Regions from separate parts of the Oceanobacter sp. ABM4_470 genome, predicted to be linked through region 1. Evidence: predicted binding sites of a transcription regulator. Region 1 holds the regulator's gene; each other region holds the start of a gene.
The links. Region 1 encodes sigma-54, which starts transcription at its own class of promoters, with help from an activator protein. Its sites were predicted from a motif close to TGGCACNNNNNTTGCTNT; they were not measured.

Region 1 (7,335 bases):
TCGTCGCCATTGGCACCAGTTTGCCAGAACTGGCTGCCTCGGTTGCCAGTGCTCTCAAAGGCCACCACGACATTGCCATCGGTAACGTTATTGGCTCCAACATTTTCAATTTGCTGGCGGTGATGCCAGTACCAGGCCTGATCGCCAAGGTTGCCGTTGAGCCGGATGCGCTCTACCGCGATCTGCCGGTGATGCTGGGCCTCACTTTCGCACTGCTGGTGCTGTTCCTGATCAACCGCAAAAGCGGTGTGATGGGTCGCTTCAGCGGCATTGCGCTGACACTCAGCTACCTTGGGTATATGGGTGTCCTGTTTGCTACGGGTACGAATGGATAACAATGAATACTGAATTTAATTACCTCGAATCTGCCAAGCGTTCTATTGGACTGGAACGCGACGCCATCAACGATCTGATCGGCCGCCTGACTGACGATTTCAGCAAGGCCTGCCGCCTGATCATGGACTGCAAGGGCCGTGTTGTGATCACCGGCATGGGCAAGTCCGGTCATATTGGTAACAAGCTGGCCGCCACGCTGGCCAGTACCGGTACCCCTGCGTTTTTCGTTCACCCGGGCGAAGCCAGCCATGGCGATATGGGCATGATCACCCGCGAAGACGTGGTGATTGCCCTGAGTAACTCCGGCGAAACCTCCGAAGTCACCAGCCTGCTGCCACTGCTGAAGCGCCTGTCTGTGCCGCTGATCAGCATGACCGGCAATGCCGCATCGACGCTGTCCTCTGCTGCCGATGCCCACCTAGACACCGGTGTTGAACAGGAAGCCTGTCCGCTCAACCTGGCCCCAACCTCTTCCACCACCACAGCACTGGTGATGGGAGACGCACTGGCCATTGCCCTGCTGGAAGCCCGTGGCTTCACCGCTGAAGATTTTGCTTTCTCCCACCCGGGCGGCAGCCTCGGCCGTCGCCTGCTGCTGAAAGTTGAAGATATCATGCACAAGGGTGACGAAATCCCGGTGGTTGCACCGGCCGATAGCGTATCCCGTTCTTTGCTGCAAATGACCTCCAAGGGCATGGGCATGACCACCATTCAGGACGCCAACGGCGAACTGTTGGGTATCTTCACCGACGGTGACTTGCGTCGTGCCATCGACCAGGGAGTTAACATCCAGACCGCCACCATTTCCGACGTGATGACCCGCAACGCCAAGAGCGTTCCGGCCAACATGCTGGCGGCCGAAGCCCTGAAGATCATGGAAGACGTGAAAATCAGTGCATTGGTTGTGGCTGAAGAAGGCAAGATTCTGGGGGTACTGACCACTCACGACATGTTGCGCGCCGGAGTTATCTGATGCGTAAGCGTTACCTGCTGCTGGTTCTGGCCGTCTTTTTTGGCATGTCGTTGCTGGCAGTGGAACGCTATACCAACGAACTGGTGATTGAAGAAGTTCACCAGTCCGTTGATGAACCTGATTACTACGGTGAAAACCTGCGTCACCGTCGCTTCAACGACGCCGGTGAACTGGAACAGTCACTGCGCGCGGAAGCCTCACGTCACTTCGACCAGAGCGGCGAAAGCATTCTCGACCAGCCAGTGGTGGAAACCACTGATGCCAATCAGCAACGCTGGCAGGCCTCTGCCGACCGTGGCCTGATTGCCGACTCCGATGCCGAAATCCGCCTGCAAGGCAATGTGTTGCTGGAATCCCGCGACCAAAGCAAGCCGATGACCATCACCACCGAATCGCTGATCTACAATCCGGATCAATCCCGGGCGTCGACCGACGACTGGGTTATCATCACCGACGGCACAAGTGAAACACGCTCCCAGGGTCTGAGCGTGGATACCAACCGCCAACGAATAGAACTCAAGCAACACGTGAGTACCCGTTATGTTCAAGAATAAGCTGGCCATGCTGTTAATGGCAGTGAGCCTGTTGCCGTTGACCGCCCAAGCCCTCGAAAGCGACTGGCAGCAGGAAATGGTCATCCAGTCCGACCGCGCCGAGCTTGACCGCAAAACCGGCATGGTGGTGTACGAAGGTGACGTTGAGCTGACCCAGGGCACCCTCAAGATTCAATCCGACCGTCTGGTGCTGATTCTGGAAGGCAAAAGCCTCAAGCAAGCCATTGCCGAAGGCGAGCCAGCCCGCTACGAGCAGCAAGTCAGTGCCGATAAGCCGGTGACCAACGCCAGTGCTGAACGCATCGACTACTTTGCTGCCGACAAGCTGATCAACTTCAGCGGCAACGCCGAACTGACCCAGGAAAACAACAGCTTCAGTGGCCAGCAGATTCGTTACGACATCACCGCCGAAACCGTCTCTGCCAGTGGTCAAACGCCAGCCTCCGACCAGTCGGACGCCAGCGGCGAATCCGATAGCCAGCGTATTCGCGTGATCATCCAGCCGCAGCAAACCGGCCAGGCTGACAGCGCCAACAACAACCTGGTGGACACGGACGAGGAGACAGCTGCGGAGACCAGTGAATGAAGACCCTCAAGGCGCAGCACCTGGCCAAAAGCTACGGCGGCCGGGAAGTGGTAAAGGACGTATCGCTGGCAGTTTCCAGCGGTCAAATCGTCGGTTTGCTGGGCCCCAACGGCGCCGGCAAAACCACCTGTTTCTACATGATTGTGAACCTGGTGCAGGCCGACAAGGGCCGTGTCAGCATCGACGATGAAGACATCTCCCACTTGCCGATGCACGGCCGCGCCAAGAAAGGCATTGGCTACCTGCCACAGGAAGCCTCGATCTTCCGCAAGCTCAGCGTTGAAGATAACATTCTGGCCATTCTGGAAACCCGCGACGACCTCAACAAGGCCGGCAGGCAGCAGCAACTGGAGCAATTATTGGACGAATTTCACATCCAGCACATTCGCAAAAGTGCCGGTATGGCCCTCTCCGGGGGCGAGCGCCGACGGGTCGAAATTGCCCGCGCACTGGCCGCTGAACCGTCCTTTGTGTTGCTCGATGAGCCTTTCGCAGGGGTTGACCCGATTTCTGTCGCTGACATCATGGACATCATTCGCCAGCTCAAAAACCGCGGTATCGGCGTGTTGATTACCGACCATAACGTGCGGGAAACATTGGCAATTTGCGAAAAAGCCTACATTGTAGGCGGCGGCCACATCATTGCCGAAGGCACCGCCGACGAAGTGTTGGCCAACGAACAGGTACGGGCTGTGTATCTGGGACAGGATTTCCGTCTCTGATCCGCAACGCTGCCAGAGATTCCGGTATTTCGCTGTTTGCAAAGCGAAACCATACAGGCATAGGCAGGGCGCAAAGCTTGCGTATAATGCACAGAACATGCCGATCATTGATGAACAGTAGCGCAGTATGAAAGCATCGCTTCAGTTAAAAATGGGTCAGTCGCTGACCATGACGCCACAGCTGCAACAGGCCATCCGCTTGCTGCAACTGTCGACTCTGGATCTGCAACAGGAAATCCAGGAAGCCCTGGACTCCAATCCCATGCTGGAACATGACGAGTCCGAGAACGAAGACTTCTCCTCCGAAGCCAGCAGCAACAACGACAATAACGAAACCGAAGTCACTGCCAGCACGCCGGAACCGGAAACCCAGGAACTGGGCGACCAATGGTCTGACGACAAAATGCCGGACGACCTGCCGGTTGACAGCGACTGGGACGACACCTTCCAGACCACCGCCAGCATTGCCGCAGGCCCAGGTCCTTCCGGTGACGATGATTTCGACTATGACTCCCGTCATGCCACCACCGACGACCTGCAAGGTCATCTGGAATGGCAGCTGAACCTGACGCCCATGAGCGACGTCGACCGCGAAATCGCCACTATGCTGATCGACGGTGTCGACGAAGACGGCTACCTGCACACCACCATCGAAGACGTGCTCGAAGCCATGGACCCGGAATCCGAGGTGGAACAGGAAGAAGTCGTTGCGGTACTGAAACGCCTGCAACAGTTCGACCCGGCCGGGGTGTTCGCTCGCGACCTGCGCGAATGCCTGTTGCTGCAACTGGCGCAACTGCCAAAAGACACCCCCTGGTTGACCGAGGCGCAACTGGTGATCAGCGATTTCATCAATCTGCTGGGCAGCCGCGACTACCCGACCCTGATGCGCAAAACCAAATTGAAGGAAGACAACCTCAAGGCGGTACTGCGACTGATCAAGGAGCTCAACCCGAAACCGGGGGCAGGCATCAGCGGCGAACAGTCCGAATACGTTGTCCCCGACGTCATCGTGCGTAACATCCGCGATGAATGGCGCGTCGAACTGAACCCCGACATTGCGCCGAAACTGCGCGTCAACGCCGACTACGCCTCGCTGGTGCGTCGCTCTGACAGCAGCTCCGACAACACCTTCCTGAAAGACCACCTGCAAGAGGCTCGCTGGTTCATCAAGAGCCTGCAAAGCCGCAACGACACCTTGCTGAAAGTGGCGACCAAAATTGTTGAATACCAGATCGAATTCTTCGAAGAAGGCGAAGAAAAGATGAAACCACTGGTATTGCACGACATTGCCGAAGCCGTTGGCATGCATGAATCCACCATTTCACGGGTCACCACCCAGAAATTCATGCACACCCCACGAGGCATTTTCGAGCTCAAGTATTTCTTCTCCAGCCACGTCAGCACCGACACCGGCGGAGAGTGCTCCTCGACCGCTATTCGCGCCATGATCAAGAAACTGATCAGCGAAGAAAACGCGCGTAAGCCACTGAGTGACAACAAAATTGCCACCATGCTGAGCGAAAAAGGCATTCAGGTGGCGCGACGCACCGTCGCCAAATACCGTGAAGCCATGATGATTCCACCATCAAACGAACGTAAACAGTTGATCTGATGTCAACAACAGGTCTAGTCTCAGTATTGGATCTGTAAAGGAGGAGCCGTTTTATGAGCATCACTATTAGTGGCCAACACGTTGAAGTAACGGAAGCCATGGAAGCCTATGTGAAAGAAAAACTGGTGCGCCTGGAGCGCCACGCCGACATCACGTCGGGTCAGTTTATTCTCAAGCTCGAGAAGGATCGCAAGATTGCCGAAGGCACCCTGCACGTAGCAGGTGCCGACATCAACGCAACGGCGACTCACGACGACATGTACGCAGCCATCGACCTGATGGCCGACAAACTGGATCGTCAGGTGCTTAAACACAAAGAGAAACTGGTTGCACGACAGCACGGACAAGGCTAACGCATGACCCTCCAAATCGCCGATATCCTGACCCCGGAACGCACCATCAATGACGTGACGGTTTCAAGCAAAAAGAAGTTGCTGGAGTTCATCTCCAGTCTGGTTGCGGAAGAACTGAGCGATAGCTCATCGGATGAAGTGTTCGAACGACTGCTAGGGCGCGAGCGCCTTGGCAGTACAGGTATCGGCGAGGGCATCGCTATCCCCCACTGCCGTTTGCCTCAATGTAACGAAGCCGTTGGCGTGCTGCTGCACCTGAACAACGCCATCGACTTCGACTCGATCGACCGCCAGCCGGTCGACCTGGTGTTTGCCCTGCTGGTGCCGGAAGAAGCCACCGACGAACACCTGCAAATTCTGGCCACGCTGGCGCAAAACTTCAGCCAGGCCGATTACCGTCAGAAGCTGCGAGATGCCTCTGGCAATCGCCCCCTGTTCGACGCTGCCCTGTCCTGACGGGTAGCCGAACCAGTCACTCAGCCACCGACAACCACTGGAGACAGGTTATGCGTCTGGTCGTCATTAGCGGTCGCTCCGGTTCCGGTAAATCCAGCGCCCTGGCCGTGCTGGAAGACCTGGGTTTCTACTGCATCGACAACCTCCCCGTCGACCTGCTGCCAGCCCTGGCAGAATTGCCATGCAGCGCCGAAAAGCGTTCATCGGTCGCGGTCAGCGTTGACGTTCGTAACCTGCCGGACGACATTGAGCACCTCACTGAAGTACTGACTGAGCTGCCACAACACTACCGCCAGCTCGACATCGTCTTCCTCGACGCCACCGAAGAAGTGCTATTGCAGCGCTTCAGCTCGACCCGTCGCAAACACCCGCTGACCGACAACAATATTTCGTTGGCTGAAGCCATCGACCGCGAAACCGAACTACTGGGTCCGGTGGCCAACATGGCCGACCTGACGCTGGATACCACCAGCATGTCGGTGCATGACCTGCGTGGGCTGATCAAAATGCGCGTTGCCGGTAAAAGCACACCGGACATGGCGGTGCTATTCCAGTCATTTGGCTTCAAGCAAGGCATCCCGCTGGACGCCGATTTTGTGTTCGACGTACGCTGCCTGCCCAACCCTTACTGGCAACCGGAACTGCGACCGTTTACTGGCCAGGATGAACAGATTCGCACCTTTCTGTCCGGCAAGGACGAGGTCAACGAAATGTTCACCGACATTGAAAGTTATCTGCTACGCTGGCTGCCTCGATTTGAACAAAATAACCGTAGCTACCTCACCGTCGCCATTGGCTGTACCGGTGGCCAACACCGCTCGGTATACCTGTCCGAACGCCTGACCGAAGCCTTCCGCGAACGCTTCAGTAACGTTCAGGTTCGCCACCGCGAACTGAACCGCCTCGGTCACAGCTAACCCGCACTATCAGGAGTTTCATGGATGGTCTCGACCACGATCACCATTATTAACCGCCTTGGCCTGCACGCCCGCGCTGCTGCCAAACTGGTGTCCACCGCCGCCGCCTACGGCAGCACCGTGAAAGTGGGCTACCCCGACCGCATGGTGGATGCCAAAAGCATCATGGCCGTCATGATGCTGGCAGCCAGCAAAGGCACCGATGTCCAGATCATCGCTGAAGGCGATGACGAGCAAGCCGCACTGGATGCCCTGTGCGATCTGATCAACCGCAAATTCGATGAGGGCGAGTGAACTTTCGCCCTTTTTCTGCTCTAACTCTCTTCTGAAATAATTCTTTTATTTCAATCTGATAGCGACTATTTCGGTAGTAATTTCCAACTCTTGTACATGGCAAGGCCTGAGCTTTCAGGCTAAAATCATGCCATCCCTACTGGCGGTGAATCCTCATGGCAGAACTCAGCGAAAAGGCAAAAGCAAAACTCCATAGCCTTAATGAAGCGCTGGAATCCGGTGCCATGGCCAAGGTGCGTCGAATCATCAACTCTGGCCTGGCGCCGGTCGACGTCGCCCACCTGATCGAATCCTCTCCACCGAAGGCCCGTGCAGTCATTTGGGAGATGGTCGACAAGGAGATCGAAGGTGATGTCATCCAGCATCTGTCGATCGACATCCAGAGCCAATTCCTCAGCGACATGAGCGCCGAAGAGGTTGTTGACGTTACGTCCGACCTTGAAACGGATGATGTTGCCGACATTCTGCAGCAGCTGCCTGAGCGTGTGACTCAGGAAGTGCTGGACTCCATGGACCACCAGGACCGCGC
Region 2 (7,335 bases), 750 kb from region 1:
ATGAAATGATCCAGAAATTGCAGGTCCTGGAGCGCAACTGTGGGCAGTGAAGTAAATACCATCAATCTGACGATTCTCGAGCGCGACTATCGTATCAACTGCCCGGCCGGTGCCGAGCAGCAGCTACGCAATGCCGCACACTTGCTCGACAGCAAGATGTCAGAAATCAAGGCCGCCAGCACGGCGTCCGGCAAGGTGCCCGGCATCGACCGAATTGCGGTGATTGCGGCCCTTAATATCGCCCATCAATTGCTCGAAATTCAGACAGAACAGCACGAGCAAGAACAATTAATCAGTGAAATCAACCAGGCTCTGGAAGATGCACTGAATGAATCTTCTCAGCGGGAATTGTGAAATTTCACATCTCTTTGCCATCTTTGTTATACTCTAAAAACTCCCTGCTGCATCCGCCAGTCGATAAAGACCTCGAGCCGATGTCCATTACCCAGGGGTGCTTCACTCGCTGTTGTGTGCATGTCCGCTTGTCGGAAAGCCTTATTCAGTGATGGGCGCTCCACCTTGAACCATTGGGTTCAAGGGCTTTTTCCGACAGCGGTGCAGTGGGGTTCCTACCTTATTTTCTGCCGATTCCCGAGCCCTTATGGACAAGACCCGTATTCGCAAACAGATGCGCAAGATGCGTCGTGCCCTGACACCAACCCAACGCGTTCAGGCAGGCCGTGGACTGAAACGCAGCGCGCTGACCTCCGGTGTATTACTGAATAGCCAGCGACTGGCGCTGTATCTGGTCAATGATGGCGAGATTGATCCCCGGCAACTGATCGACCAGCTCCAGCGGATGGGTAAGACGGTGTATCTGCCAACCCTGCACCCGCTCAGAAAAGGCGCACTGGCCTTTGTGTCGTATAACCGCCAGACACGCATGATCAAAAACCGCTTCGGTATTCCCGAACCGGATTTCCGCTATGGCAAGCGCATTCATCCACGCTTTTTGGATACGGTGTTTATGCCCCTGGTGGCCTTCGACCAACAGGGTAACCGTCTGGGAATGGGGGGTGGCTTTTACGACCGCACGTTGGCGTTCACCCGCAAGCCGGGCAAAAAGCCCAGGTTGATCGGTTGCGCCCACGAGTTTCAATGTCTTTCTGCGATTCCTGCAGAAGCCTGGGATATTCCATTATCCGCAATTGCTACCGATGTAACCTTGCGAACGTTCAACCAGTCACCAGTGTGACCGGGGTTCAGCGAATGGTGCTCTCGGAAGCCAGTGCCTGTGATGGACGTTGCTCTTCATCGATCGTCATGCCGGTTAACGCGGCCCCCAAAAGAACGATCATGCCAACGAACACCAGTAAATCTGGCTTTTTCATCGTAAAGTGACTCCAGCTTAAGCTCTACTTTGTCCGGTTGTCCGACAAAACCTACAACCTGTTATATTTTGCTGTTACCAGCAGCAATTTTTCTGCCACTTTAGTCACATTTTGTGACTTTCAAATGACTCGGCAACGAATGCACAATATTAGGTCACGATGGCCACGATTCGGCGTTAATCCGGATCAATTTTTCTTATTATTTGCGTACAAAAAACACACAGAAAGCCCGTGGTGTTTTTGACGCAAAATAGATTATGCCTCGCAAGCCATTGGAACAAGGGCAATTTCAGGTCAGCTATAGATAAAATCCAAGCAAAAAGTTCACTTTTGGTGCTTTGAGCAAAAAACTTTACAAAGCACCTTCACAGAACAATCAGGGACAACGACTTGCGCCGAACTGGTGCGAGGCTTAAGGGCCTCACACCGATGTCGATTGGGAGAAACAACAGAAAGAACAGATAGCCAGAGTGGGGCAGGTATCACCCTCAAGACGTCAGAATGCCCTTCAGGCGCCGTTGCAGCACCCTGAAGATATGATCCAGCCGTTCTGGGGTTTCGTTCACCAGATGGTGCTGGCCATCGATGATGATTTCGACCGCCATGGACGGAAACAGACGCTGATATTCACGCAGGTTGTGACGTCCCTCGACGGTGTTATCGGCCGTGCCCTGAATCATCAGCATCGGGAATTCCAACGCAGGCTGGTGTTCCATCCAGCCAATCCAGCGCTTCAACGCCGTCACCCATTGCACACTCAAATGAGAGGCCTGTAACGGGTCGTGACGGGCGACAAATTCAAAGAACGGACGGTTATTCCCATCCAGCGTAAAACGTCGTCTGAGGCGCTTGATAAAGAAACGGGCAACCGAATGCACCCAGCGTCCACTGTTCCAACCCGTCGGTCGCAGCAACGGTGCCAGCAGCCAGACATCCTTGACGATGGAATGGTCGACCTCAGGCCGATGAGTCATCAGCCAGGTGGTCAGCGTGGCACCACCCGTGCTCTGACCGGCAACAATCCAGGGTAAGTCGGCCCAGATGCCCTGACCGTGCTGCAACAAGGCGTCAAACACCCGCTGGTAGGTATCAAAGTCATCAATGGTGGCAGGCTCGCCAGACGACAGGCCGTGGCCCGGCAAGTCGAATGTGAGGATGTTCAATTGCTGCTGTTGGGCAAACTCAATCAGGTTGCCGTACAAGCCCACGTGATCGTAGTAGCCATGCACCATCAGCAAATTGCCGCGGGCGTTGGGCGTCCGCCACTGCTGCACCGCCAGCTCGAACCCTTCCAGCATCATCTTGTACATACGATGCGTCCCTGCCGGTTCCGGCAAACCGTAATAGGCGCGGTAATCGGCCAAAAGCGGGCCAGCATCCGCAGCAACATCGTCAGACAACTCCAACAGGCTGCGTTTAAGAGGCCAAGGGTCCCAGCGGTACTGAGGTTTCAAGACAAGCTCCGAACATCGGGTGAATGACCGTTAGTTTGGAGGTGGTCAGCGTAAACAGCAAGTGCTGTCGGGTCCGGCGTGGAACGATCGGGTGTCGGCACACGATCGTAGGCTGGGCCCCGCCCAGCAATCATTGGGCTCAGCCCAACCTGCATAACTGCCCAGCCAGATTTCAAATTTCGTAGATACAAAAAAGGGCGCCGAAGCGCCCTTTTCCATACTCTGAAGTAATCCGAAGATTACAGGGAGTAGTACATGTCGAACTCTACTGGAGAGGTAGTGTGTTCCAGACGGTACACATCTTCCATCTTCAGGTCGATGTAAGCTTCGATCATGTCTTCAGTGAACACGCCACCTTCAGTCAGGAAGCCCATGTCGGCTTTCAGGCTTTCCAGCGCTTCACGCAGGGAGCCACAAACCTGAGGGATCTGAGCAGCTTCTTCAGCTGGCAGGTCGTACAGGTCTTTGTCAGCCGCATCGCCAGGGTGGATCTTGTTCTTAACGCCGTCCAGACCAGCCATCAGCATGGCAGCGAAGCACAGGTATGGGTTCGCCATTGGGTCAGGGAAACGTGCTTCGATACGCTTGCCTTTAGGGGAAGCAACGTAAGGAATACGGATAGAAGCGGAACGGTTACGGGCAGAGTATGCCAGCATCACTGGAGCTTCAAAGCCTGGGATCAGACGCTTGTAGCTGTTAGTGGATGGGTTGGTGAACGCGTTCAGGGCTTTAGCGTGCTTGATGATACCGCCGATGTAGTACAGGGCAGTTTCAGACAGGCCAGCGTAGCCGTCGCCAGCGAACTGGTTTTCGCCGTCTTTCCAGAAGGACTGGTGAACGTGCATACCGGAACCGTTGTCGCCAACGATTGGCTTAGGCATGAAGGTAGCAGTCTTGCCGTATGCAGCAGCAACGTTGTGAACAACGTACTTCAGCATCTGCACTTCGTCAGCTTTCTTAACCAGAGTGTTGAACTTAACGCCGATTTCGTTCTGACCAGCGTTAGCCACTTCGTGGTGGTGGACTTCTACGTCCAGACCAATCGCTTCCATGGTGTTACACATGGCAGCACGGATGTCGTGGTGAGAGTCAACTGGTGGAACCGGGAAGTAACCGCCTTTAACGCGTGGACGGTGACCCAGGTTGCCGCCTTCTACTTTGGAAGCAGTGGCCCATGCACCTTCGTCAGAGTTGATCTTGCTGAAAGAACCCTGCATGTCCTGACCCCAACGTACGTCGTCGAACATGAAGAATTCTGGCTCAGGACCGAAGAAAGCAGTGTCGCCCAGACCAGTGGACTGCAGGAAGGCTTCAGCGCGCTTGGCAACGGAACGTGGGTCACGCTCGTAACCTTGCATGGTGCTTGGCTCGATGATGTCACAACGCAGAACCAGAGTAGCGTCTTCAGTGAACGGGTCCAGGAACGGAGTGGAATCGTCCGGCATCAGGATCATGTCAGACTCGTTGATACCTTTCCAACCAGCGATAGAAGAACCATCGAACATTTGGCCGGTTTCGAAGAACTCTTCATCAACGTAAGAAGCAGGGATGGAAACGTGCTGTTCCTTACCTTTGGTGTCGGTGAAACGCAAGTCAACCCACTTAACGTCGTTCTCTTTGATCAGATTCAGAGTGTTCTCTGACATTTTGTTATCTCCAGATGCAGGTTCAATTCCGATAAAGGGGTCCTACCCCGGTTTACCTTGCCCAACGATAGAGCAAGAGCCGTGCCACTCCATATCCGCCTTGCATCCGCGGAAATTCAGGCTATTCGGCAGCCCACCATTATCATTTTGCACTATATGGGTGCCAGATTACCTTTTATGCACCATATTGGTGCTCTATTTTTCAGATATCTGACTGCTCTTAGGCAGCGTGCCCATTATAGGTTCAAGCGCCTCATTTCAGGAATGGTAAGGCACAAAAATGGCGCTCCAGAACAAATTCAAATTGTCATGTAGTGAGCCGCGACTTCGGGTATAATCGCCCGCCAATTTGTACAAACTTTAACCAAGGCATATCAGTGTGATCGACAATTTAAGAAACATCGCCATCATTGCCCACGTTGACCATGGTAAAACCACACTGGTCGACAAGCTGCTGGAACAGTCCGGTACGCTGGATCGCAATCAGGGTGGCGAGCGAGTCATGGACTCGAACGACCAGGAAAAAGAACGTGGTATTACCATTCTGGCGAAGAACACCGCCATCAAATGGAATGACTACCGTATCAATATTGTCGACACCCCTGGGCACGCCGACTTTGGTGGCGAAGTTGAACGTGTTATGTCCATGGTTGATTCCGTGTGTCTGCTGGTTGATGCCGTTGACGGCCCAATGCCGCAGACCCGTTTCGTAACCCAGAAAGCATTTGAGCGTGGCCTGAAGCCGATCGTTGTTATCAACAAGATCGACCGCCCGGGTGCTCGCCCTGATTGGGTTATGGATGAAATCTTCGATCTGTTCGACCGCCTTGGCGCCACCGAAGAACAGCTCGACTTCCCGGTTATCTACGCCTCCGCTCTGAACGGTATTGCCGGCGACGACCCAGAGAACATGGCTGACGATATGTCTCCACTGTTCCAGATGATCGTTGACCACGTTGAAGCGCCTGCCGTTGAAATCGACGGTCCTTTCCAGATGCAGGTATCTGCACTGGACTACGACAGCTTCGTTGGCGTTATTGGTGTTGGCCGTATTACCCGCGGCAAGCTGAAACCAGGCACTGACATCCAGCTGATCACCCGCGAAGGCAATGTTCGTAAGGGCCGTATCCAGCAGGTGAAAGGTTTCCACGGCCTGAACCGTGTTGATGTTGCTGAAGCGACCGCTGGTGACATCGTTTGTATCTCCGGTATCGACGGCCTGAACATCTCCGACACCCTGTGTGCCGTGGGCAGTGTTGAAGCCCTGCCAGCTCTGAGCGTGGACGAGCCAACCGTTTCCATGACCTTCCAGGTGAACGACTCTCCGTTCGCTGGTAAAGAAGGCAAGTTCGTTACTTCCCGCAACATCAAGGACCGTCTGGATCAGGAACTGATCCACAACGTGGCCCTGCGTGTTGAGCAAGGCGAAACCCCTGAGAAATTCAAGGTATCCGGCCGTGGTGAACTTCACCTGTCGGTACTGATCGAGACCATGCGCCGTGAAGGCTTCGAAATGGCCATCGGTAAGCCTGAAGTGGTTCAGAAAGAAGTCGACGGTGAACTGCAAGAGCCATACGAGCAGGTCATGATCGACGTTGAAGAAGAACATCAGGGTTCGATCATGGAAGAGATGGGCAACCGTCGTGCTGAAATGACCAACATGATCCCGGATGGCAAAGGCCGTATTCGTCTGGAATTCATGGCACCTGCCCGTGGTCTGATTGGCTTCCGTGGCCTGTTCCTGACCCTGACCTCAGGCTCCGGTATTCTGACCAGCGTGTTCGATCACTACGGTCCGGTACAAGCCAGCCTGGGTTCTACCCGTCACAACGGCGTACTGGTTTCCATGACTCCAGGTAAGGCACTGGCATACGCCCTGTTCACCTTGCAGGATCGTGGTCGTCTGTTCATCGGTCCTCAGACCGAAGTCTACGAAGGCATGATCGTCGGCCTGCACAGCCGTGATAACGACCTGGTGGTTAACCCGACCAAGGCCAAGCAGCTGACCAACGTCCGTGCTTCCGGCACCGACGAAGCCCTGACCCTGACGCCACCAACCCGTCACACGCTGGAACAGGCTCTGGAATTCATCGAAGACGATGAATTGGTGGAAGTAACGCCGGAAAGCATCCGTCTGCGCAAGAAGCTGCTGACTGAGACCGAGCGTAAGCGTTCCAAGCCGAAAAAATCCTGATGACATCCGCGCCAATATGGCGCACTGGATGAAACCGTTAAACCGCCGCTCCGGAGTTCCGGGCGGTGGTTTTTTATTGCCCGAAAATCATCAATAGTGGAAAAATCCAATTAATAGATATACCACCTCATAAATTAATGAAACGAACCTTTAATAAATATAATTGTCATTTACATATTGTATGACAATCCAAATATAAACATTCACACAATATACAAGAACCTCTGTTCATATTATCGAAAGTCCAACTTATATTTACACTAAAAAACAATATATTTGCCAATACGGCGATGTTCTCCTAATATCAACTTGCAGATTCAATGGGACGACTGATGGCACTTATTCTGGGTACATACGGTTTTAGTCCGTATGAGCGAAAACTGATACAAGAACAGCTCAAGGTTATTGATTCCAAAGTGGCTTGCCAGTGGATGTACGCTGGCGAGACGACGGAGGCTGCCTTGCTGTTGGCAAAGAAGCCGTGTCACAAAGGCACCCAGGCGGTTCAGGTTCGTTTATATAAACCGGTCGACAAGAATTCCGAATCGCGCCAAACACACTATATAGACGCAGAATGGCCACTGCGGATATTCGGCTTATTGGATATCGTTCAGCAAACCGAAAAGATTATTAATAATAATTCTGCTGCCCAGTCCGGCACGGCCACCACCAATGAGACCGCAGCCCTGATTAAAAAGCTGACGGCACTC
Region 3 (7,335 bases), 2.5 Mb from region 1:
CTAGCACCACCACGGTCTCAACGCCGCTGGTGCTCAACGGCACGGCCATTATCGATCAGTCGCGGCCCGCCGATAACAATTTCAACCTGACCTTTACCGATGGCGTCGCCGACATCAACGTGGCCTATGCCAATGCGGCGGAGCTGCAAGCCATCAACCTGGTACACGATGACGCACCGTACTCCGGCACACCAGATGCTGGTGCGGTGGGTATCGACGAGTTGACGCTCGCTACCTCATCCATTGTTGCCAGGCCGGAGCAGATCGTGCTGAGCGTGGCTTCTGCCGCCGCCAGTTGCAGCAGTGCCGATGCCAGTTGCAGTCCGTTCGTCAGCGCCGGTTCCGGCTTTGATATGACGGCGCAAGCCCAGTGTACCGGCGGCGGCATTGCCTCCGACTTTATTGGCACCATCAGCCTCGACAGTCTGCTGGTAGCTCCGGCAGATGGCGACAATGCCATTGTCGGTACGTCTTCCGTGGCTATTTCCAGCAATGGCTCGGTGGATTTCCAGCAGTCGGTCGACAACATTGGCGTATATTCACTGACTGCCGATGCCAACTACTTTGGCACGGCTCTCAGCACCAACACGCTGGCCAACATCGGTCGTTTTTATCCGGATTACTTCGATATGCCGGTATCCACGCTCACTCAAAGCTGCTCGGGTGGTTTTACCTATATGGATCAGTACGGCATCGATGTGTCGTACCGGTTGGTGGCGCGTAACAGCGATGGTTACATCGTCACCAACTACGAAGGTGCGTTTGCCAGTGCCACGCGCTACTGGGAGGCGGAAGATTCGGACGATGGCATTGATCGGTCGTCCCGCATTGCCAGTGACAGCAGCGATGCGGGCGTCTGGAGTGGTGGCGTGCAAAATCGGGCAGAATCCTTGACCTTCAGCCGCGCCAGCAGCCCGGATGGGCCATACAACAACCTGTCGATTGCGCTTGGCATCAACGACAACGACGGTGGCTTAAGCATACTGGATGGCATGGACATCAACCCGGCAACCACTGGCGACTGTATTGCCTCGGGTGCTTGTACCTCACAGCAGTTAGGGGAAGTCGATGTGCGCTACGGCGTTATGCGACTGGAAAGCGCCTTTGGGCCAGAAACCGAAACCCTGCAACAGCAAGTGAACATGGTGTACTGGGACAGCGACGGCAATCTGTGGCGAGTAAATACCGACGACAGCTGCACCGTGTTAGCGGCCGATAGCGCAACGCTTATAGCTTCCAACTGGAGCGGCAATCTGAGCTCTGGTGACATCACCGCCTCGGTAGCACAACAAACCACCAACGGCACCGGCATCCTGCAATACTCCGCCCCGGGCGTCGGCAACGACGGCAGCGTGGAATTCACCTACAACGTCCCTGATTGGCTGCGCGGCGAATGGGACGACGACGGTGACTACGCCGATACGCCAACGTCACTCATCCAGTTCGGCCAATACCGCGGCCACGACCGCATCATTTACTGGCGTGATCCGGTGCGGTAGTTGTGTTGAGTCGAGGCAGGCTTGTGGAGGCATGTTTGTGGGAGGCAGCTTGCTGCTGATAACCCGCGTTTTACAAGGAGCAGGCTGCCTGCGAATGTTGGGCGGAGCCCAACCTACAAAAGCGGATGGTCGCGGTGTTTGAAGTTATCTTTCACGGCCATGTTGGATGGCGCTCGCTGTGCTCGTTTATCCCACCCACGGCTTACACAAACATCCGGCTTTGCCGGAAGGATAGGGCATGCCCTATCCCTACAACACAACGTTAATTCGGTTATTAGTTGTAGGGTCGAGGCATGCCTCGACCGGTTTACTCTTCGGATTCGCCGTCGTCGTCTGAACCGGTTTCCATACCCAATTCCTTGATCTTGCGGGTCAAGGTGTTGCGGCCCCAACCCAGCAGGTTGGCGGCGTCGCGGCGGCGACCCGCCGTGTGCTTGAGGGCGGTTTCGATCATGATGCGTTCGAAGATCGGTACCGCAGTGTCCAGCAGGTTGACTGCGCCATGGGTCAGTTGCTGGTCGGCCCAGAAGCGCAGGTTTTGTTCCCAGTTGCCAGACGTCTGCGCGGTGCTGCCTTGTTCCATCAGTTCTGGTGGCAGGTCGTTGATCAGCACTTCGCGGCCGGAGGCCATGACGGTGATCCAGCGGCAGGTGTTTTCCAGCTGACGCACGTTACCCGGCCAGTCCAGTGAGCTGAGGAATTCTTCAGTTTCCGGGCGCAGGGTTTTGGCTTCCACGCCGAGCTCTTCGGCGGCGCGTTTGAGGAAGTGGCTCAGCAGCTTGGGAATGTCTTCCCGACGATCAGACAGGCGCGGAATGTGAATTCGGATCACGTTCAGACGGTGGAACAAGTCTTCCCGGAAGCGGCCTTCTTTCACCAGCCCTTCAAGGTTCTGGTGGGTTGCAGCAATGATACGCACGTTAACGTTGATCGGGGTGGTACCACCGACACGGTAAAATTCGCCGTCGGCCAGTACCCGCAGTAAACGGGTTTGGGTTTCGGCTGGCATGTCACCGATTTCATCGAGGAACAGGGTGCCGCCGTTGGCTTGCTCAAAGCGGCCGCGGCGCATGCCACCTGCACCGGTAAACGAGCCTTTTTCGTGGCCAAACAGTTCGGATTCAATCAGGTCGCGCGGAATGGCGGCCATGTTCAGGGCAATAAAGGGCTCGGCAGAACGCGGGCTGTGCTTGTGCAGCGCATGAGCAACCAGTTCTTTACCGGTACCGGACTCGCCGTTGATCAGCACGGTAATGTGGGATTGCGACAGGCGGCCGATGGCGCGGAAAACTTCCTGCATGGCCGGTGCTTCACCGATGATTTCCTGCTGCTCTTCCTCTTCTTCTACTGGCTCGGCTGCGGCAGAAATTTCTTCGTAGTGGGCAATGGCGCGCTGGATCAGCGATACGGCTTCGTCAACGTCGAATGGCTTTGGCAGGTATTCAAATGCGCCGCGGCGATAGGACGATACGGCGCTTTCCAGGTCGGAGTGCGCGGTCATGATGATCACCGGCAGGTTGGGCCAGCTTTCATGCACCTGATCAAGGAAGCTGAGGCCATCCATACCTGGCATGCGCACGTCGGAAATGATGGCGTCCGGGCGCTCGCGCTTGAGCTGGTTCAGGGCTGGTTCAGCTTGTTCGTAGACGCGCGTCTGGATGTTGGCCTGAGCCAGTGCTTTTTCCAGTACCCAGCGGATGGATTTGTCGTCGTCGATGATCCAGACAGTACTCATAGCGATTCCAAAGGTATGTAGATAGAGAACACAGTGCAGCCAGGTACACTGGTGAATTCGATGATGCCGTTAACCTGGTTGATCAACGACTGGGATATAGACAAGCCAAGCCCGGAGCCATCGGCACGGCCACTGACCATGGGGTAGAACAGGTCGTCGCGCAGGTCTTTGGGGATGCCGGGGCCGTTGTCGACCACATCAATATGGGCTACCAGGCGGTGACGGTGCTGGCCAATGGTGAACTGTCGCACGGTTCGGGTCTTGATGGTGAGACTTGGCGGTTGTTGTTGGTTCGGGTTTTCCAGCATTGCCTGCATGGCATTGCGGCAGATGTTCAGGAACGCCTGAATCAGCTGATTACGGTCGGCCACAATTTCCGGAATGGATGGGTCGTAGTCGCGGTGAATTTGCACCACGTTGTTACTTTCCACCTCAATCAATTGGCACACCCGTTCGGTGACTTCGTGCAAGCTGAATTCTTCGGTTTGTGGCAGGTTACGAGGGCCTAACAGTCGATCGACCAGATCGCGCAGGCGATCGGCTTCTTCGATGATGATGTTGGTATATTCCTTCAGGTCTGTGCTTGGCAGTTCGCGCTCCAGCAGCTGTGCCGAACCTCTAATCCCGCCCAGCGGGTTCTTGATCTCATGGGCCAGGCCACGCACCAGAGAGCGGGTGGTTTCCTGCTTGGCAATCAATTGTTCTTCGCGGCTGATGCGCATCAGACGGTCGCGGCCTTGCAATTCCATCAACAGGGTCGGCATACGGGTTTCCGGGTGGGAAACCGGGCTGATACTGTAATCCAGTGTCAGGGTTTGCTGATTGTGCAGCACGATGTGTGCTTCGCGACGGGTGTAGGAATGACCGGTAATAACGGCATCGCGCATGGCCTCGATGTCGTCGTCATCTTCTTTGACCACTTCGTAGTAGGGAGCTCCGATACCGCGTTTGCCGCTGACTTCCAGCAGCGCTTCGGCTGATGGATTCATGTAGATGATGGTGAGCTCGGCATCCAGCAACAGAACCCCTGTGTTCAGGTTTTCCATGAGTCGCTGTGAGAGCAGTGGACTGGCACGCATACGGTATTGTCTCCCTTTTGCAGCACGTTTTTGCAAGAAGCGAGCCACAGTTGCTTAATGCACAACATTAGCGCTTGTCGCGCATTAGGATGTGGCGTACTGGAATAAGTTACCGAAAGCGGGGTTTTTTATCTGCACCAAAATAAGACTTATGTTTCTTTTGTGTTCTTTTTTGGTGCGATTGGTGTTTGGTATTGGTTCTGAATGCCTTTCAATAGAGCAAAACTGCACTCTTGTTCAGGAAGACTTTGAATTACTCTGAGCCGCTCTGCGCAGTTGCCCTATCTATCAAGTGTTAGTCATTGGCTGGGCGACGATTCAGCAAGGATGGCTGTTGAATGTAAATGTTGATGGTGCGGCTTTTCAACAGGGTGCGATTACGGTCATCGACAATGCGGGCTTCCAGGATGTGTTTGCCGCGGCTCAGGTTTTTCAGTGGGTAGCTGTTGCTGGTACCGCGACCGCTGGTGTTGCCATCGACCGTCAGGATGATTTCATCATCGGGCCGTAAGGCTGGTTGCACGTCAATCACGGCGCTGAGTTCGGACGCCAATCCGTGGGGGATGTTGGCTTCGTTGTTGGGGCTGAGGATTTGCACATTGGTGTAGAAGTTTTCAGGCTCCAGGTCGACGGGCTCTGTTTCTCCCTGTTGCTTTTTCACCTTGAAGGCTGGCACCGTGGGCAGCGCTTCCACTTCGTGGGTTTCGGCGTCGGCGCTGGGGCGGTCGCTGAAGATCAGATTGCCTTCCGCATCGCGGGTCACGTACACCTGGGTTGTGGCGATGGCATTAAAGCTAACCAGTGTTAGAAAAAGCAGTAGAAAGCGTGTCATGTCAGCTCCTGCAGAAGGTCTCTGATGAGTAAATGTGTCTGCTGTAGACCATCTTTGTTCCCTTAAAGGTAAATAGCAAGGGAGCGGTGTTTGGATGATTGAAATTGTGAGGAATAACCAATGAAAGGTGTGATTCAGCGGGTGGCGCATGCCAGCGTGGTGGTGGAGGGTGAAATCGTTGGAGAGATTGGCCAGGGCATCATGTTGCTGTTGGGGGTTGAGCCGGAAGACACCGAAGCCGTTGCCGATAAAATGCTGCACAAGGTGTTGGGCTACCGGATTTTTCCGGATGCCGATGGCCGTATGAATCTTAGTCTGAAGGACATTGCCGGTGAATTGCTGGTGGTCTCGCAATTTACCCTCGCTGCCGATACTCGCAAGGGCATGCGACCGGGTTTCTCGACCGCTGCCAAGCCCGATCATGCCGAGCGTTTGTACGAGTATTTTTCTGCTGAGGCTGCCAGGTCGGTTACCGTCGCCAATGGCCATTTTGGTGCCGATATGAAGGTGTCACTGCTGAACGACGGACCGGTGACTTTTCTGATGGATGTACAGCCTTGATATTCAGGCCTTGAGCTCAGACGCCCAGTCTAATAGCAAGGAAATTGAGCGTTTTTTAGCGATGCAATTGTTGTTTATATTGGGAATAAATGTTCCTGTATTTTAATTTTGTTGCCCCATTCGGCCTTATTACAATTTGATGAAATATCCGAATGACAATGCCCATGGATGGGTCAGGTGCAACCAGTATGAATTTAACGCAGTTTTCCCTCCCGGGTGTGGGCATATTCCAGACCTTCCTGACGGTTCAGACCGAACAGCCGACCAGTGGTCGCCAGCATGTTCGGTCTACCGGCCCCTTGATCATCGATCACACACCTTCGACGGTGTTAATGGCAGACGATGGCCGCAGTGTATTGAAGTTTATCAAGGCCCGTAGCTGGCATGAGTACTTCAAAACCTTCTGGGCGCGCAGCCGCTTGTTCAAAGAAGTAAAAGGCAATCAGCTGCTGGCCGGTTTGGGCATTGAGGTTGCGCGTATTCATGAAGTGGGCATCGGCCTGGTGCCGGGCTACAAGTACCGCTACCTGGGTTATTACCTGATGGAAGACCTGGCGGCACGACAAGCGGTGGAAATGCTGAGCTGGTTCCAGTCTGGCGAAGTCAGCGAGGTGCAACGCACGCAGTGGCTGGACCGGGTGATTGATGATTTGCGCACCATGCGTGACGCCGGTGTGATCTTTTCCGATTGCCATTTGCGCAATGTATTCGCCCAGCCGAATTCCGACCGGGTGATCTGGATTGATACCGGGGTTACCCGTTATCTGTGTCCGCGTAGCCGCAAGTTTGCTCGCAAGTTCAATTTCTCGATGCGTCGTTTTGCCAACTATCACGATGGTGAATTGACCCTGAGCGAAGAAGAAAAACGTCGTATTCTGGCGCTGCAATTGCCTGAATAAGACGCCTTCTGTGACGGCTGTTCAGCCGTCACTCCTGCTACTTTTGACCCCCTCGGTCGTCCCTTGTTGTCCTGCCAACTGCTGCTAACGTACCGGTGACGTTGGTTTCCTTCTACGCTTAGCATGAGCCTCTGATACAGCAGCGCTGGACTAGGGACCCTCTGAAAAACTCGGTGCCCGCTCTGGATGACAGGGCGAAGCTGAATCACGAAGCTGATTTGCAGTCCTGACGGGTCAAGTCAAAAATCAGCGACACAGAGTCAGCAATGCCCTGCCATCCCCGTAGGGCGCGGCCTGCAGCCCGCCAGAGCGGCGTTGGCGAATTCGAAAAGGACCCGTCATTTCGCTGCATTCGCCGCCTTGTTCTGACAACCTGCAGGACTCGCGCAGAGCTGTGCAGAGTTTTTCAGAGGGTCCCTAGGTCCGGTTCAGTTTTCCGACTTTCATTCGTGTTGGCCAAACAGAGGCGGCTGAACGCGTTATCTCGCGGGGGAGCGACGATGGCACAACACTCATCCCTGATGACCTTTTTGCTTTGGCTGCAAAGCCTGATCGTGATGCTTTTTGCGGGCTGGTTGTTGTGGGACCTCGGTCTGCTGGGCAAGCTGCTGGCGGAGGACGTTACCCGCCTCAGCTCGGTGGCTATGCTGTTGTTTATCGGCAGCAGTGCTTACTGCGGCTACCGGGCATGGTGGCTGTCCCGCGAGTTTGACGCCTTGCCGCACGTTAA
Region 4 (7,335 bases), 2.6 Mb from region 1:
CTGATAGCACAGCGACTTACCCGATCCGGTTGGGAAAATAGCCGCCGCCGAACGACCGTCCAATATCGCCTCCACCACCGGCTGTTGACCGGGGCGTAAGCCATCAAAACCAAAGAATTGCTGAAGGGGCTGCTGCCAGTTGGCTTCCATGACGATTCCTGCTCCCGAAGTAACGGCCGGTATACACCAGCCCTGAATAGACTGCCCTATTCAAACACGCTCTCTGAAAGCTCTGAAGTGTAAAGAGGACATCTATTTAATCCTGCACGGCTCTCGGCTCGGGCTTCCTGCTTCGCTCTACCTCCTGCATCCATGCAGTCGTGCGCGAGTGTTGCCGTTGTTCAGTGCAAGGCGACGAATGCAGTGGAATGACGTACCTGTCCGGCCGAGTCTTTCCAAGTTAGTCAACACAGTACTGGGCGGCGACAACCCGCGCCCTGCGGGGGCTGCCGGATGATCTCGACTCTGTGTCGCCGACTTTTGACTTGACCCGTCAGGCCTGCAAGTCGGCTTCGTGATTCGAAACCATCCGATCAACAGCTGGAATCAGGTCATCAATGTGAACCTGAACGGCGTGTTTTACTGCCAGCGGGCGCAACTGCAAGCCATGGTCAAACAAGGCTCAGGCAGCATCATCAACATGGCCTCGGTGCTTGGTCAGGTGGGCATCGCCCAATCCTCCGCCTATGTCGCGGCCAAACACGGCGTGGTCGGCAAACATGCCCTTAACCGCCTGGGTGAACCACAGGAAATCAGTGGCCTGGCTGGCCAGCGACGCCGCCTCCTTCGTTACCGGCACCTACTACGCCGCCGACGGTGGCTTTCTGGCGCAGTAATAAAAGCAGTAGACGCAACACTAAAACTGCTGAAAGTACGTTTGAAACACCCGCAGTTGCGGGTGTTTTTGTGTCAATATCAACACTATTTGATTAGCATAGATATGATCTTTTTAATGTTTACATTTTCCACCCATTATGTTTTCAACACCAGGCGCAGACACCACTGGCGAGTTTATTTAAAACGTACGTAATGGTGAAATCAAAGGTCAATATATAATATACCAAGTAACTTCACTAATAACCTGAGCATTAAAACCCATAACTGGGAATAATATCAGACTGGTTTCATCGCCCTTTAACAACAAGCCGAGGGCTAGAGAAAGCATGTCTGAACGCTACCCAAAGCGCGATGACAGCCCACAACAGAAAGAGCCACACAGGTAATGACAAGGAGTATGCAACGAAACCACCAAGACACCATAAAGCCATAAACCTGAGCTGAAATAGAACCATATCCAAGCTATAAAGGTATATTTCAGACTTGCATTCACTACACGTCAAAGGGGAGAATCTACACGAGTTAAAACATTGAATTTTAGATAGCACACGTTTACCGCAGGCGGGACACGTTAATTTCTTCATTCCAATACTTTTTAGCCTCAGTACTACACCATGTCATATCAGACTATAACCACACCAGGCGTTCTTTACGAGATGAGTAACCAGCCCTGTTTCTTATTCGGCCTCTCATCAGACCGTCCCAAAAACTGTGCCGAAACCGTCCCACCACCACAACCCATTGTTGCTCAAAAACTCCCCGTATTTGTGCAAAAACCGTTTTGAGCTTCTGATCATAAATGATAAGAAAGCGGCTCTTACCGACTCCTGAGCATTCCGTGTTCAAAAGCTTGTTCCTGAGCCCAAGACATCACCATCCAATCCCGGCTGGCTTGCTTCAAGCATGCCCAGACCTGCCCGATTGATGTGTCATTCAGCCGTCGACAAGTAACCACTGTCTTTGTCATTTTGCTATTCAGGTAACCAAGGAGATCATGAACGCTCCCTGCTTGCGCGCGCGTCTGCTGGCTGTTTTGCCACAGTTGCCTGCGGTCACTCACTCGTCTGCTGATCACTCATTCAAACCGGAGGGCTTGCCATGCTTCCTCTGGTAATGCCCATTTCATCCTTGCTGGTTGGTGTTGCCCTGCTGCTGTTTGGCAGCGGTTTGCTGAATACCCTGCTGTCATTGCGAGGGGGCCTCGAGGGCTACAACAACAGCCTGATTGGCTACATCACTTCCGGCTATTTCCTTGGCTACTTTATTGGCTCGTTTTTGGGGTTGGCGCTGTTACGACGCATCGGCCACATTCGCACCTTTGCTTTTTGTTCGGCGGTGGCAGCCATTACCGTGTTGTTGCACGTGTTGTGGGTGAACCCGTACGTGTGGATTGTGCTGCGCATTCTAAATGGCGCGGCCATTGTGATTTTGTACACCACCATCGAAAGCTGGCTGAACGACCAAACCCCCGCTGCCAAACGCGGCCAGGTGTTTGCCGTCTACATTGGGGTTACCCTGGTGGCACTGGCAGCAGCCCAGCAGTTGTTGGTGCTGGATAGCCCACAAAACTTCACCCTGTTTGCCATCGCCGCCATGCTGATCTGCCTGAGTCTGATGCCGGTTACCTGGACCCGTTTACCACAGCCTAAATTACAGTCCAGCCTGCGCCGCTATTCTTCTCGCAAGCTTATGCGTATTGCGCCGGTCGCGGCGATGGGTGGCATGTTGTCGGGTCTGGTGATGGGCAGTTTCTGGGGCCTGATGCCCGCCTATGGCCAGCAAAACGGCTTCGACAGCCATCAGGTTGCCAGTCTGATGTCGGCAGCCATTATTGGTGGCTTGCTGTTTCAGTACCCTATTGGGCGCTTGTCGGACAGTCGTGACCGCCGTTTGATTCTGGCCAGTATCTCTGCGCTGGGGGCTGTCATTACCTTGCTGACCTGGCTACTTCCGCTGCCGTATTGGCTGGTACTGGGCAATGTTGCCATCTGGGGCGGCGTGGCGTTTTCACTTTATCCTCTGGCGGTGGCGCATCTGGTGGATAACGTCGACAGCGATGACATTCTGCCCGCCGGTAGCGCCATTTTGCTGGTGTACGGGGTTGGTGCAGCCATTGGCCCAGCGCTGAGTGGTGAAATCATGCAGGCATTTAATGCCTCGGCATTGATGCTGCTGTTCGCCGTTGCTCACAGCAGCTTTGCGGCTTATGCCTTCTACCGCTTACGTAACCCGATTGCTGCGGTCGAGCCGGAATCTCCGGCGGCGTTTGTGCCGATGCTGCGTACCTCACCTGCGGTGCTGGAAATGCACCCGGATGAGTCGCTGCCGGTCAGTGATGATATGAAGGGGACATCTATTTAATCCTGCACGGCTCTGCGCGAGTGTTGCCGTTGTTCAGTGCAAGGCGACGAATGCAGCGAAATGACGAACCTGTCCGGTCGAATCTTTTCAAGTTCGTCAACACAGCACTGGGCGGCGGCAACCCGCGCCCTGCGGGGGCTGCCAGATGATCTCGACTCTGTGTCGCCGACTTTTGACTTGACCCGTCAGGCCTACAAGTCGGCTTCGTGATTCGAAACCATCCGGCAGCCCAGAGTGAGCACCGGATTAAATAGATGTCCCCTGAAGGCTACAAGCGCGAGTGAAAAGTCAGACCCGGCTTCTGAAGAGCTCGGCCGTGAAGAAGCACCCCGTAAAGACGTAGCAGAATCAGACCCTGAGTCTGAACCCGAGTCAGTCGCCACCACCAGCTCCCTGGCCCAAGGTGCACAACCCTGTGCTCACCCCAGTGCTAATGATGAAAAAGCAACATCCATGACGGTTCAGGCGGGTTAAGCCTAATAGTTGCAGCAGCAGTTGCCGTCACAGCACCTGCTTGCTGCATTTGGAACGCCCATTCGTACCACCATGGTGCATCCTGTGTTCGCATTCCCCTCACCTTGGTCCACACACCTGCCCCATATTCTCCCCATATTCGCCCAAGGTCGACAGGTGTCCGCCATGTGTCTTGTGCACTATGCACAAAATAACGACTAACTGTCTGGCAGTTCTCACATCTGTCAGCAGCCTGATCGTCTGACTCTGAATCTGGTACAGGCCTTGCTCTGTAGGGGTTTCCCAGCCAAAACGATCATGGAATCTATGGAGCCCACTATGAACACGTCCGATTACCCGCTCAGCGAAGTGCCCAAAACGGATCGCCGGGGGCTGCTTTCCAGCGCCGCCGTGCTGTTGGGCTTTACCTTCTTCACCGCCACCATGTGGGCCGGTGGCACACTGGGCAGCGCCTTCTCTTTCAGCGAACTGCTGTTGGTAATTCTGGTAGGCAACCTGCTACTTGGCAGCTACGCCTCGGCACTGGCTTACATTGCCTGCAAAAGCGGTCTGAACTCGGTGCTGATGGGACGTTTTTGCTTCGGCGAGAAAGGCAGCAAGCTGTCGGACTTTGTTCTCGGTTTTACCCAAATAGGCTGGTACGCCTGGGGCACAGCTACCATTGCCATTGTGCTGGTTAAGACCACCGGACTACCGTCGGCTCTGGAAATCCCGCTGATGGTGCTGTTCGGGTTTGGTTTCTGCCTCACCGCCATGATTGGTTACAAGGGCCTCGACTGGCTCTCGCGTTTTGCTGTACCGGCCATGATGGTGTTTATTCTGGTCAGCCTCTACGCCGGTCTGATCGATGTTGGCGGCTTCGCTGGTTTAACCTCGCAAACCCCGACCGACAGCATGAGTTTTGCGGCGGCCATTACCGTGGTTATCGGCACCTTCGTCAGCGGCGGCACCCAGGCAACCAACTGGAGCCGGTTTGCCAAAACCCCACGGATTGCAGTGATTGCCACCATGGCGGCCTTTTTCATTGGCAACGGCCTGATGGTACTGACCGGTGCCATGGGCACGCTGATTTATCAGCAGGCCGATATTGTCGATGTGATGATCGCCCAGGGCTTTGTGGTTCTGGCTGTGCTGATGCTGTTTCTGAACATCTGGACCACCCAGGACAACACCATTTACAACTTCGCCGTAGCCGGTTGTAACCTGCTGCGCACCGAAAAGCGCAAGCTGGTCACCATCGCCGGTGCCGCCATTGGCACGGTGCTGGCAATTGGCGGCATGTACAACTTGCTGATTCCGTTTCTGGTGATGCTGGGCACCTTTATTCCACCCATTGGCGGCGTGATCATGGCCGATTTCTGGCTGCGTCATAAGGGCAGCTACCCGACATTGGCCAACGCCCAACTGCCCGACTTCAACTGGTTTGGCCTGGCCTCCTACGCCACTGGCTCTGCCGCTGCCTATTTCTCTCCGGTACTGCCGCCAGTCATTGGCGTGGTGGTGGCAGCGCTTTGCTACGGCGCGCTGCTGAAGCTGCCGCAGAACAGCATTGAAGCGGACGTTGCGGAGGGTTAATGAGCATCAGCTGTGCCGATATTCCACACCTGCCCGGCCTTGGCACTATTCGCCTGAGAGCCGGGTTTCAGGGGGCCAACCGCATTGTGCGCTGGCCCTACATTGCTGAAAACGAAAGCATTACGCCATGGGTCAGCGGTGGCGAACTGGTGTTTGTTACCGGGATCAATTTGCCCCGCAACGAAGACGATTTGTGCCGACTGGTAGAAGAAGGCCACCAGCAGCACATTGCTGGTATCGTGGTACTTACCGGCGAGCAATACATCCGGGAAATTCCCACCAGCGTGCTGGAGCTGGCCAACCGGTTGCAGTTTCCGCTGTTTGAGCAGCCCTACGAACTGAAAATGGTGCTGGTGACCGAAACCATCAGCAACGCCATTGTGCAAGACAACCTGATGGGCCAGTCGGTGAAGCTGTTTCTCAGCAAGCTGATCAACGGCTTTGCAGAAACCCCCGAGCTGATTCACTTGCGCGCCCGGCAGCTTGGTCTGAGTGACCAACGTCCCTACGCCGTGCTAGCAGTGCGTATGGTGATGCCAGCAAGCAATCACCCGGATGAGCAAGCCTTGCTGCTGCAACAACGCCATCATCTGGAGCAGCAACTGACCGACCTGATAAAGCGCCGTCATATCGACTGGCCGGTGCTGGTGCATGAACAGGATCTGCTGACGCTCTGGCCCAGTGATGACCACCGCAGTGCCACCCTTTACGAAGAAATCAGCGACGCGTTTTTGCGCCTGCAACAGCACTCCAATATCTCGCTGTATGCCGGTGTCAGTGATCTACAAGACGCACTGGGGCAGTTGTCGGTGGCGGTCGAACAAGCCCGCCAGTCGGTGCAATTCGCCCTGCAACACCAGCATCAACGGCTGTTTTTCTACGACCAGCTTGGCATCGCCCGATTGTTTGCCGCCATTCCCCAGCGCCAGATGCTGAGCGAGTTCTGCCAGCAACAGCTCGGTGCCCTGTGCTTTTGCCGCGACCAGCAATCACTGCAATTAAAAGAAACCTTGACCCAGTACCTCAACCTGTTTGGCAACCAGCAGCAGGCAGCCGAGGCATTGGGCATTCATCGCAACACCCTGGTGTACCGCCTGAAACGCATCGAAGCCGACACCGGGCTCAGCCTCAAGGACCCGTTCACACGGCTGAACCTGCAAAACGCCCTGCTGATCGAACAAATATTGTTTCAGCACCACAGCATCGATCACCAGACACCTCATTCGACCGGAACCCCAACACCATGAAGATCATCAATGCGCGCCTTCGCAAACAGCCGGACCTGTACACACTGGAAGTTGAAGACGGGCTGTTCAGCGCCATCCGTGCTCAGCAGGGCTATATCGACAGTGCTTCCGTACACAACCCGGCCGACGACCTGATCGACGACATGATTAACGCCGACGGCAAGCTGCTGTGTGCGCCCTTTGTAGAGCCTCACATCCATCTGGATGCCGCGCTAACCGCAGGGGAGCCGAACTGGAACCAGAGCGGTACGCTGTTCGAGGGCATTGAACGCTGGAGCGAGCGCAAGCCGATGCTGAACGAACAGGATATTCGTCAGCGGGTACTGAAAACCGTCGAGCTATTGGTTGCCAACGGCGTCCAGCACATTCGTACCCACGCCGACACCTCCGACCCAACGCTGGTCGGCCTGAAAACCCTGTGTGACCTGCGTGATGAACTAAAAGACCGCATCGATATTCAGGTGGTGGCATTTCCGCAGGACGGCCTGTTGTCGTTTCCCAATGGCTTGCAGCTGATGGAACAGGCGCTCGAATACGGCGCTGACGTGGTCGGCGGTATTCCCCACTTTGAATACACCCGCGAGCTGGGTGAGCAGTCGATGAAAACCGTAATTGAGCTGGCGCTGCGCTACGACCGCCTGGTGGATGTGCATTGCGATGAAATTGACGACCCCAACTCGCGCTTTCTGGAAGTATTGGCCTGCGAAGCCCTGTTCAAGGAACTGGGGCCACGGGTAACGGCCAGCCATACCACCGCCATGCATTCCTACGACAACGCCTACTGCTCCAAGCTGTTCCGCTTGCTGAAGCAGTCGGGCATCAACTTTGTCAGCTGCCCCAC

Region 2: the regulator sigma-54 is predicted to act here: its motif matches at 4,501-4,518, upstream of glnA (glutamate--ammonia ligase).
Region 3: the regulator sigma-54 is predicted to act here: its motif matches at 4,343-4,360, upstream of glnL (nitrogen regulation protein NR(II)).
Region 4: the regulator sigma-54 is predicted to act here: its motif matches at 3,926-3,943, upstream of codB (cytosine permease).

Annotation. Positions count from the first base shown of each region.
Region 1 covers NZ_JBSWTR010000001.1:2,890,033-2,897,367, forward strand. Annotated here, with positions in the region: gene ACXADJ_RS12705 (calcium/sodium antiporter) at 1-335, shown strand, start outside; gene ACXADJ_RS12710 (KpsF/GutQ family sugar-phosphate isomerase) at 338-1,309, shown strand; gene lptC (LPS export ABC transporter periplasmic protein LptC) at 1,309-1,863, shown strand; gene lptA (lipopolysaccharide transport periplasmic protein LptA) at 1,850-2,449, shown strand; gene lptB (LPS export ABC transporter ATP-binding protein) at 2,446-3,171, shown strand; gene ACXADJ_RS12730 (RNA polymerase factor sigma-54) at 3,299-4,786, shown strand; gene hpf (ribosome hibernation-promoting factor, HPF/YfiA family) at 4,840-5,139, shown strand; gene ptsN (PTS IIA-like nitrogen regulatory protein PtsN) at 5,143-5,595, shown strand; gene rapZ (RNase adapter RapZ) at 5,646-6,512, shown strand; gene ACXADJ_RS12750 (HPr family phosphocarrier protein) at 6,537-6,806, shown strand; gene mgtE (magnesium transporter) at 6,962-7,335, shown strand, end outside.
Region 2 covers NZ_JBSWTR010000001.1:3,640,651-3,647,985, reverse strand. Annotated here, with positions in the region: gene ACXADJ_RS16150 (DUF904 domain-containing protein) at 1-50, shown strand, start outside; gene ACXADJ_RS16145 (cell division protein ZapA) at 40-354, shown strand; RNA gene ssrS (6S RNA) at 393-571, shown strand; gene ACXADJ_RS16135 (5-formyltetrahydrofolate cyclo-ligase) at 602-1,195, shown strand; gene ACXADJ_RS16130 (hypothetical protein) at 1,203-1,331, opposite strand; gene ACXADJ_RS16125 (alpha/beta hydrolase) at 1,820-2,785, opposite strand; gene glnA (glutamate--ammonia ligase) at 3,025-4,431, opposite strand; gene typA (translational GTPase TypA) at 4,811-6,625, shown strand; gene ACXADJ_RS16110 (hypothetical protein) at 6,958-7,335, shown strand, end outside.
Region 3 covers NZ_JBSWTR010000001.1:407,546-414,880, forward strand. Annotated here, with positions in the region: gene ACXADJ_RS01765 (DUF6701 domain-containing protein) at 1-1,499, shown strand, start outside; gene ntrC (nitrogen regulation protein NR(I)) at 1,807-3,234, opposite strand; gene glnL (nitrogen regulation protein NR(II)) at 3,231-4,313, opposite strand; gene ACXADJ_RS01780 (hypothetical protein) at 4,609-5,145, opposite strand; gene dtd (D-aminoacyl-tRNA deacylase) at 5,266-5,706, shown strand; gene ACXADJ_RS01790 (protein kinase family protein) at 5,895-6,605, shown strand; gene ACXADJ_RS01795 (MotA/TolQ/ExbB proton channel family protein) at 7,106-7,335, shown strand, end outside.
Region 4 covers NZ_JBSWTR010000001.1:251,384-258,718, reverse strand. Annotated here, with positions in the region: gene ACXADJ_RS01105 (RecQ family ATP-dependent DNA helicase) at 1-150, opposite strand, end outside; gene ACXADJ_RS01100 (SDR family NAD(P)-dependent oxidoreductase) at 515-1,030, shown strand; gene ACXADJ_RS01095 (MFS transporter) at 1,936-3,198, shown strand; gene codB (cytosine permease) at 3,991-5,247, shown strand; gene ACXADJ_RS01085 (PucR family transcriptional regulator) at 5,247-6,494, shown strand; gene codA (cytosine deaminase) at 6,491-7,335, shown strand, end outside.